2 regions of the Cupriavidus sp. CuC1 genome follow, and region 1 is predicted to be linked to the other one. Evidence: predicted binding sites of a transcription regulator. Region 1 holds the regulator's gene; the other holds the start of a gene.
The links. The regulator HrcA, encoded in region 1, represses chaperone genes, less so after heat shock. The targets are predictions, from matches to a motif close to TTAGCACTCNNNNNNNNNGAGTGCTAA.
Positions count from the first base shown of each region.

Region 2: the regulator HrcA is predicted to act here: its motif matches at 1,566-1,592, upstream of rpoH (RNA polymerase sigma factor RpoH).

Region 1 is NZ_JBIUHC010000058.1:32,833-37,250, forward strand. Features, by position in the region: gene grpE (nucleotide exchange factor GrpE) at 1-44, opposite strand, end outside; gene ACGLHR_RS24005 (hypothetical protein) at 319-474, shown strand; gene ACGLHR_RS24010 (RNA-binding S4 domain-containing protein) at 519-914, opposite strand; gene hemH (ferrochelatase) at 948-2,063, opposite strand; gene hrcA (heat-inducible transcriptional repressor HrcA) at 2,176-3,213, opposite strand; gene ACGLHR_RS24025 (NAD kinase) at 3,328-4,245, shown strand; gene recN (DNA repair protein RecN) at 4,318-4,418, shown strand, end outside.
Region 2 is NZ_JBIUHC010000002.1:131,832-136,249, reverse strand. Features, by position in the region: gene ybiB (DNA-binding protein YbiB) at 1-394, shown strand, start outside; gene ACGLHR_RS01440 (pirin family protein) at 423-1,298, opposite strand; gene rpoH (RNA polymerase sigma factor RpoH) at 1,710-2,606, shown strand; gene ACGLHR_RS01430 (SCO family protein) at 2,706-3,332, opposite strand; gene cyoE (heme o synthase) at 3,480-4,415, opposite strand; gene ACGLHR_RS01420 (heme A synthase) at 4,412-4,418, opposite strand, start outside.

The DNA of each region.
Region 1 (4,418 bases):
GTGAGCGGCGGCGTGGTGGATGGCGTCTGCTTCTGTTCTTCCATGTCGATCCGTATCAAAACAAAGACGCGGCCTGCCTGGCGCAGGCCGCCGGGTGGTCAATCGGCAAATGTAGCCTGCAGTTGGTGGCAGGCCCTCAATTTTCAAGAGCGCACAGCGACGGTGCACTGAAACACAAGGTTACAAATGGGGGTGCGCGGAAATAGGGGTCATATTGCTTTGCAACAGCGCACACCCTAAGATGAAACCGTATAAAAATGACAAAAATAACGGGGTCGAAGATGCAACTCAAGTGGGGCCACTCTCGAAAGGTTAGCCATGCATAAGCTGCCTGTTCTGACGGTCTTCCTTCTCGCCGCATTATCGGTGATGACAGCCTTCATCTGCCTCTCCGGCGCCTTCACGCCACGAGACACCGAATACGGCAGCGGCAAGGCTGTATTCAAGCATTACATCGTTCCCTACGTTCGCTGACCCAGCCGGGTGATTGCGGGCGACTGCACGTGCGGCCGTCCGCCTCACCCTCTGACCCCGTCGATCTGCCGACGGTCACGCTTGGTCGGGCGCCCCTGCAGCTTCGATGCAGGCTCCACGTTAAGGCGCCGATTCTCGGCATCCTGCCGCCGGCGCGCCTCGCTGGCCTCGGTTTCCGCATAGAGCGTCTGGGCTACCGCAGCCGGGCCGCGCAGCCCCGCAATCCCTTTCACCACGATTTCCCAGCGTTGCTGGTGCGCCTCCAGGACGACGGTGTCGCCCGGCTTCACCTCGCGCGAATTCTTGCACGCCTGGCCGTTGACCTGCACCTTGCCACGCTCCACCGCCTCGGCGGCCAGCGAGCGGGTCTTGAAGAAGCGCGCGCACCATAGCCATTTATCGATGCGCAGGCGGGCATCGGCCTCGAAAGATACACTCATGTCGTCACCTCCATGCGTTGAGCAGCGCCACGCTCATGCCGCGGCGCCGCGCGTCTGCGCTTGCGTGCGGCGGGCCTCCAGCTCATGCGGATGCGGCAGCCGCAGCGGCCAGCCCTGCAAGTGCTGCAAGCCGATCTCCGCCAGCCCGGCAATCCAGCTTTCCGAATCGTTGAGGCAAGGAATGTAGTGGAACACCTTGCCGCCTGCCACTTGGAACTCGGAGCGCCCTTCCATCGCGATCTCCTCCAGTGTCTCAAGGCAATCGGCCGGAAAGCCCGGACAAAACACGTCGACCCGCCCGGTGCCGACCTTGCCAAGTTCCTGCAAGGTGGGCGCGGTATAGGGCTGCAGCCACTCCGCCTTGCCAAAGCGCGACTGGAAAGTGACCTGGTACTGCCCAGGCTGCAGGCCCAGTGCCTCGCCCAGCAGGCGCCCGGTCTTGAGGCACTCGCAATGATAGGGATCGCCGAGTTCCAGCGTGCGGCGCGGCACGCCGTGGAACGACAGGATCAGCTTGTCGCCCCGCGCGAAATCCGGCGTGCCATGCTGCGCCCAGTATGCCCCCACCTGCTGGTGCAAGGCGGCAATGTACGCCGGATGGTCGTGGAAATGCTTGACCAGCCGCAGCTCCGGCTGGTTTCGCCACTGCTTGAGTACCCGGAACACCTCGTCGAAGCCCGTCGCCGTGGTGGTGCCGGAGTACTGCGGGTACAGCGGCAGCAGCAGGATGCGCTCTGTCCCCTGGCGGCGCAACGCTTCCAGCACCGAGCCGATCGACGGATTGCCGTAGCGCATGGCGCACGCCACGGTCACCTCATGGCCTTGCTGGTTCAGCAGCAGCTGCAGGGCGTGTGCCTGGCGCTCGGTGTGCACCAGCAGCGGGGAACCCGTCATATGGGCCTCGCGCAGCCAGATCGACTTGTACTTTATCGCCGAGGCGCGCGAGCGCAGCGGCACGATGATGCCGTACAGCAGCGGCAGCCAGGCTGCGCGCGGGATCTCCACCACACGCGGGTCGGACAGGAACTGCTTGAGGTAGCTTCCGACCGCCTTCGGCGTTGGCGCATCCGGCGTGCCAAGGTTGATCAACAGGATGGCCGTGCGCGGCGCCTGGCCATGCTGGTAGGCCGGTTCGGGAGTAAACGTCATGTAATTTCCGGTGTGGCGGGGCGGCGCGGGCACAAGGCGCGCGCCAGCCAGGGCTCGCCGAGCTTACAGGATCTGGGGAACAGGCAGTCTGTGAGACCGGGCCAGGCCAACACTAGTTCTGGCTGAGCGCGCTGGACAACAGGCGCGCGGTGATGTCGACGATCGGAATGACCCGTTCGTAGGCCATGCGGGTCGGCCCGATCACCCCGAGCGTGCCGACGATCTGGCCGTCGACTTCGTAGGGCGCGGTAATGACCGCCATGTCTTCCAGCGGCACCAGCTTGCTCTCGCCGCCGATGAAGATCTGCACGCCCTGGGCGTGGCTGGAGACATCGAGCAGCTTGAGCAGGCCGGTCTTGTGCTCGAACACGTCGAACAGGCGGCGCAGCTTTTCCATGCTGGAGGACAGGTCCTCCACCTCCAGCAGCTTGCGCTCGCCCGAAATGAAGACGTGATCGTCGTCCCCCTCGGCCATGGCGCTGCTGCCCGCCTCCACCGCCGCCTGCATCAGCTGCGACATATCCATGCGCAGCGCCTGCAGCTCGCCGCGCAGGTGGTTGCGCACGTTGTCGAAACTCATGCCGGCAAAGTGCGAGTTGATGAAATTGGCGGCTTCGACCAGCTGGGACGGGGTGTACGGCAGCTCGGTCTGGATGATGCGGTTCTGCACGTCGCCCTCGGGGGTGACGATGATCAGCAGGATGCGCTTGTCCGACAGCCGCATGAATTCGACCTGGCGGAACGCCTGGGCGCGCCGTGGCGTCATCACCACGCCGGCGAATTGCGACAGGTTGGACAAGGTGTGCGCCGCCGAGGTGATCATCCGTTGCGGCCCAAGCTGCTGGCCCTGCAGCTGGCCCCGGATCTTGCCGGTCAGCTCGGCCAGGTTGAGCGCGCCGTCCAGCGGCTGGGCGGTCAGCATGGTATCGACGAACAGCCGATAGCCACGCGGCGTGGGGATACGCCCGGCCGAGGTATGCGGGCTGGTAATGAACCCCATTTCCTCCAGGTCGGACATCACATTGCGGATGGTCGCCGGAGACAGGTCGAGCCCCGAGTACTTCGACAAGGTTCGAGAGCCCACGGGCAGCCCCTCGGCGATGTAGCGCTCGATGAGGGTTTTGAGAAGCGTTTTCGCACGTTCATCCATGATGTTCCTGATTTTACGCAAGTTTTCACCATTCGGGCGGCTCATCCGCGATCCGGCCCGGCGGCGAGCGCCCTCCTGCTGACAATGGTCACGGCGGTATGGTCTAATCCCGGCATGTCTTCGCTCCCCAAGCCCGGCGCCGCGCGCGCCCCATTTCGCACCGTCGCCCTGATCGGCAGGTACGCCACTGCCGGCATCGAGGGCCCGCTGGAAGAGCTGGCCGCCTGTATCCTCAGGAACGGCCAGGATGTGGTGTTCGAGCGCGAAACCGCCCTGGCCACCGGGCTGACCGACTATCCGGCGCTGGCGCCCAACGAAATCGGCAAGCATGCCGATGTGGCGGTGGTGCTCGGCGGCGACGGCACCCTGCTGGGCCTGGCGCGCCAGCTGGCCGGCTACCCGGTGCCGCTGATCGGCGTGAACCATGGGCGCCTCGGCTTCATGACCGACATCCCGTTGGAGGATGTGCACTCGGTGCTCCCGGACATGCTGGCGGGCCGCTACGAGTCCGAGACCCGCATGCTGCTGGAGTCCCAGGTGGTGCGCGACGATGGCGTGATCTTCTCCGCGCTGGCCTTCAACGACGTCGTGGTCAACCGTTCCGGCATTTCCGGCATGGTCGAGCTGGCGGTGTCGGTGGACGGCCACTTCATGTACAACCAGCGCTCCGACGGCCTGATCGTCTCCACGCCGACCGGCTCGACCGCCTATGCGCTGTCGGCAGGCGGCCCGATCCTGCACCCTACCTTGTCGGGGCTGGTGTTGGTGCCGATTGCCCCGCATGCGCTGTCCAACCGCCCGATCGTCCTGCCGCACGATGCCGAGGTGTCGATCGAGGTCGCCACGGCGCGCGACGCCAGCGTGAACTTCGACATGCAGTCGCTGACCTCGCTGCTGCCGGGCGACCGCATCGTGGTGCGGCGCTCGGCCAAGACCGTCAACCTGCTGCACCCGATCGGCTACAACTATTACGCCACGCTGCGCAAGAAGCTGCACTGGCACGAGTACCCGAGCGAAGACAACCGGCTCTAATCCGCCCCGGTCCGCACCGAACCGGCCCAGATCCGCCCCCTGACATCATCCAGCCCCGACCAGTCGACCACGATGCTGCGCAGCCTGTCCATCCGCGATTTCGTCATCGTCGATACGCTCGACCTCGACTTCTCCCCGGGCTTCACCGTCTTCACCGGCGAGACCGGCGCCGG
Region 2 (4,418 bases), on a different contig from region 1:
GGTGGGCGCGCACTCCCCGGCCGAGGCGCTGCGGCTGTATAGCTACACCCACCCCGAGTACCGCGAAACCCTGACCGACTATTTCTCGCGCGAGCCCGCCAATGTGCTGCTGGCGCGCGGCACCGAAGGCGAGGTGGTGGCGGACGCCCGGCGCAACAGCCGCATCGACTGGCTGCACGACGGGCATCAGCGTACTTTGGTCGACCCGACTTCCGGCTCCATCGTGGAAGTGCCGGAGTTGCCGCCCGGCAGCGACGTGGACCAGACCGCGGCCTGGATCCGCCTCGTGCTGGACGGCAAGCTGCCCGTGCCCGCCCCGATCGCCACGCAGATCGACGCCATCCGCGACTGCCTGCAGCAAGGCACGCGGGTAGCCTGGGCCAGCCCGGTCTGAGCCGGGCCGGCTGCGCGGGCGCCTCTGGTCAGCGCTTGCGCTGGGGCAGGGGGATGCGGTCGTCTTCCCCCGGCACTCGCGGGAACTGGTCATCCTCCCAGCGCTGGGAGGCCGCTTCGATCGCCTCCTTGGTGCTGGCAACGAAATTCCAGAAGATAAAGCGATGGCCGTCGGTCGGGTCCCCGCCGAGCAACATCACGCGCGACGCCACCTGCGCCGTCAACGTCACCGGCTGGCCCGGCACCAGCACCGCCAGGTGCCGCTCCGGCAGCACCTCGCCGTCCAGCGCGATGGTGCCGTCCACCGGGTAGACGCCGCGCTCGGCATGCTCCGCCGGAATCTCCAGGCTGGCGCCCGCCTCGAGCTCAATGGCTACATAGAGCGTGCGGCTAAACACCTTCACCGGCGCCTCGGCGCCAAACGCATCGCCCGCAATCACCGTCATGCGTACGCCAGGGCGCTCCAGCTTGGGCAGCGTCGCCGCCGGATGGTGATGGAAGGACGGCTCGACGTTCTCGTGCTCCTTGGGCAGCGCCACCCAGGTCTGGATGCCGTGCAGGCGTGGCCCGGCATCGCGGGCGGCCTGGGGCGAGCGCTCCGAGTGCGCGATGCCCCTGCCCGCCGTCATCCAGTTCACGTCGCCCGGCCTGATGACCTGCTTGCTGCCCAGGCTGTCGTGGTGAAGCATCTCGCCCTCGAACAGGTAGGTGACCGTGGCCAGGCCGATATGCGGATGCGGGCGGACATCCGCCCCCTCTCCCGGCGGCATGGCCACCGGGCCCATGTGGTCGAAGAAGATGAATGGGCCGACAGTCTGGGTTGCCGCGGCGGGCAGCAGGCGGCTCACGGCAAAGTCGCCGAGGTCTCGGGTATGCGGCTTGAGCAAGTGTTCGATAGCAGACATGAATGTTCCCCGGTTTGGTCGATGCTGGCGCGCAGCACCACTGAGATAAATGAAAAGAGTGTAGCTGCTAGCGAAACACAGCATCTCATCTGGCGACAGAACCGGCAGGAGTAGCAGCCCTCTAATCATTGTCCGATCGTTGGCGCACCCGCGTGAGATAGTGGCCTCGCCACATCCCTCGCCACATCACGCAAGATGTCGGTTTAAAACACTATGCAGAAGCAATATTCGATTACCAGGAACTATCAACCCTATTGTCACTCGAACTTAGCAGTCACCCGGCTTGAGTGCTAATATGTGTTGCAATGCAGTGCGAGACCCCCAAAAGGTCCGCGCACGCGGGCAACCCACCCGCCGGAATGCGAAAGGAGCAATCGAGTGAACGCGGTCTTATCTGCTGACCAAACCCAAATGACCAACCGTCTGCCTACGGTGCCGCAGGGCGCAGGGACGTTTGCGCTGACCTTTCCCGGAACGCTGGGAAATATCGACAGCTATATCCAGGCTGTCCACCGTATTCCCCTGCTTACCCCCGAGGAAGAGCAGCGGCTCGCGCGCGAGTTGCGCGAGCACGACTCCGTCGATGCGGCGCGCCGCATGGTGCTGTCGCACCTGCGCCTGGTGGTGTCCATCGCCCGCCAGTACCTCGGCTATGGCCTGCCCCACGCAGACCTGATCCAGGAAGGCAATATCGGCCTGATGAAGGCCGTGAAGCGCTTCGACCCGGACCAGGGCGTGCGGCTGGTGTCGTACGCCATGCATTGGATCAAGGCCGAGATCCACGAATACGTGCTGAAGAACTGGCGCATGGTCAAGGTGGCTACCACCAAGGCCCAGCGCAAGCTGTTTTTCAACCTGCGCAGCCACAAGCAGGGCGCCCATACCTTCACGCCGGAACAGATCGACGCGGTTGCGCGCGAGCTGAACGTCAAGCCGGAAGAAGTGATGGAGATGGAAACCCGCCTGTCGGGCGGCGACCTGGCGCTCGAAGGGCAGATCGACGATGGCGAAGAAGACTTCGCGCCCATCGCCTACCTGGCCGACAACCACAACGAGCCGACCCGCGTGATCGAGGCCCAGCGCCACGACCGCCTGCAGGTGCAAGGCCTGGAAGAAGCGCTGTCCAAGCTCGACGACCGTAGCCGCCGCATCATCGAGGCGCGCTGGCTGCAGGTCAACGACGACGGCTCGGGCGGCTCCACGCTGCATGAACTGGCTGACGAATTCGGCGTTTCCGCCGAACGCATCCGCCAGATCGAAACCGCGGCGATGAAGAAGATGAAGGGTGCGCTGCAGGCCTTTGCCTAAGGCTGAAGCTCAAGCTCAAGCGCGCCAGAAATAAACAGGGCCGGTCTCGCGACCGGCCCTGTTTTATTTTTCCCGCCGGTTTCGCGCCGGCGGCTCGCCTCAGGACAGCAGCTGCTTGAGGTCGTGCACGATCGGCTCCGGCCCCTGGCCGTGGCGGATAAACAGCCGCAGCTTGCCGCTCGGGTCGAACACATAGCTGCCCGCCGAGTGATCCATGGTGTAGTTGTTCGGCGAAGTGCCCGGCACCTTGGCGTAGAACACCTTGAAGTCCTTGGCAACCTTCTGCAGCGCGGCATCGTCGGCCGGGCGCATGCCCAGGAAGCGCGGATCGAAAGCCGGCACATACTGCGCCAGCAGAGCCTGCGTATCGCGCTCCGGATCCACCGTGACGAACAGTACCTGCACCTTGTCGGCGTCCGGACCCAGTTGCTCCATCACCGCCTTGAGCTCGGCCATGGTGGTCGGGCACACGTCCGGGCAATGCGTATAGCCAAAGAACATCACTACCGCCTTGCCCTTGAAGTCGCCAATGGAGCGCACCTTGCCGTTGTGGTCGGTGAGGACGAAGTCCTTGCCGAACTCACTGCCGCCGGTGATATCGACGTTCTTGAAGGAAGCCTTCTGCTGACCACATGCCGCCAGCAGCAGCGAGCACAGGGCCAGCAGGCAAAACCGGCGGAAAGTCGCGAAGGTGGGGAGAAAGGCTGAAGGGAAGCGGTTTGGCATGCGAGTTCGGGTGGTGTTGACGGGCCGGACCGCCCGGCAGGCGGCTGGACGCGACAAGGTCACATTAACAGATGACACGCAGTATCGCCGATCGGGGCCGCCACGCGCGCAGGCCGCGACAAGATGCCGCAAGCCTGCCCGGCCCGCTCAGGCCTGCGGCAGGAACTTGAAGTAGTGATCGACCAGCAGCGCGGCGAACAACAGCGAGAGATACAGGATCGAGAAGCGGAAGGTGCGTTGCGCCAGCGCGTCCGAGTAGTTGCGATACATCTTCCACGAGTAGGCCAGGAAACCGCCCCCCAGGACCAGCGCGGCCGCCAGGTAGATATAGCCGCACATGCCGTACACAAAAGGCAGCAGCGTGGCCGCGATCATGATCAGCGTGTACAGCAGGATGTGCAGCAGCGTGAAGCGCTCGCCGTGCGTCACCGGCAGCATCGGCAGGCCGGATTTGGCGTAGTCGGCGCGGCGATACAGGGCCAGGGCCCAGAAGTGCGGCGGCGTCCACGTAAAGATGATCAGCACCAGGAACCAGGCTTCCGCCGGCAGGTCGCCCGCGACCGCCGCCCAGCCGAGCGCCGGCGGCATGGCGCCGGACAGGCCGCCGATGACGATGTTCTGCGGCGTGGCCGGCTTGAGCAGGATGGTGTACACCACAGCGTAGCCGACGAAGGTGGCCACGGTCAGCCACATGGTCAGGTCGTTGGTGTAGACGTGCAGCAGCCACATCCCTGCCCCGCCCAGCACTGCGGAGAAGACCAGCGTCTGGATGGTGGTGATCTCGCCGGTGGCCGACGGGCGCCATGCGGTGCGGCGCATCAGCGCGTCGACCTTCTGCTCCACCAGGCAGTTAATGGCGAAAGCGGCACCTGCCAACAGCCAGATGCCGGCAGCGCCCCCGATCAGCACCGGCCACGGCACCATGCCGGGCGTGGCCAGGAACATGCCGATGATGGCGCAGAAGACGGCAAGCTGCGTCACCCGCGGCTTGGTCAGGGCGGCGTATTGGCGGACCAGGTGGCGAACCCGTCCGAGGGGATGTGTGTGGGTAGCTGTAACCACTGAGGAGTTCTTGTCTTTCATGTG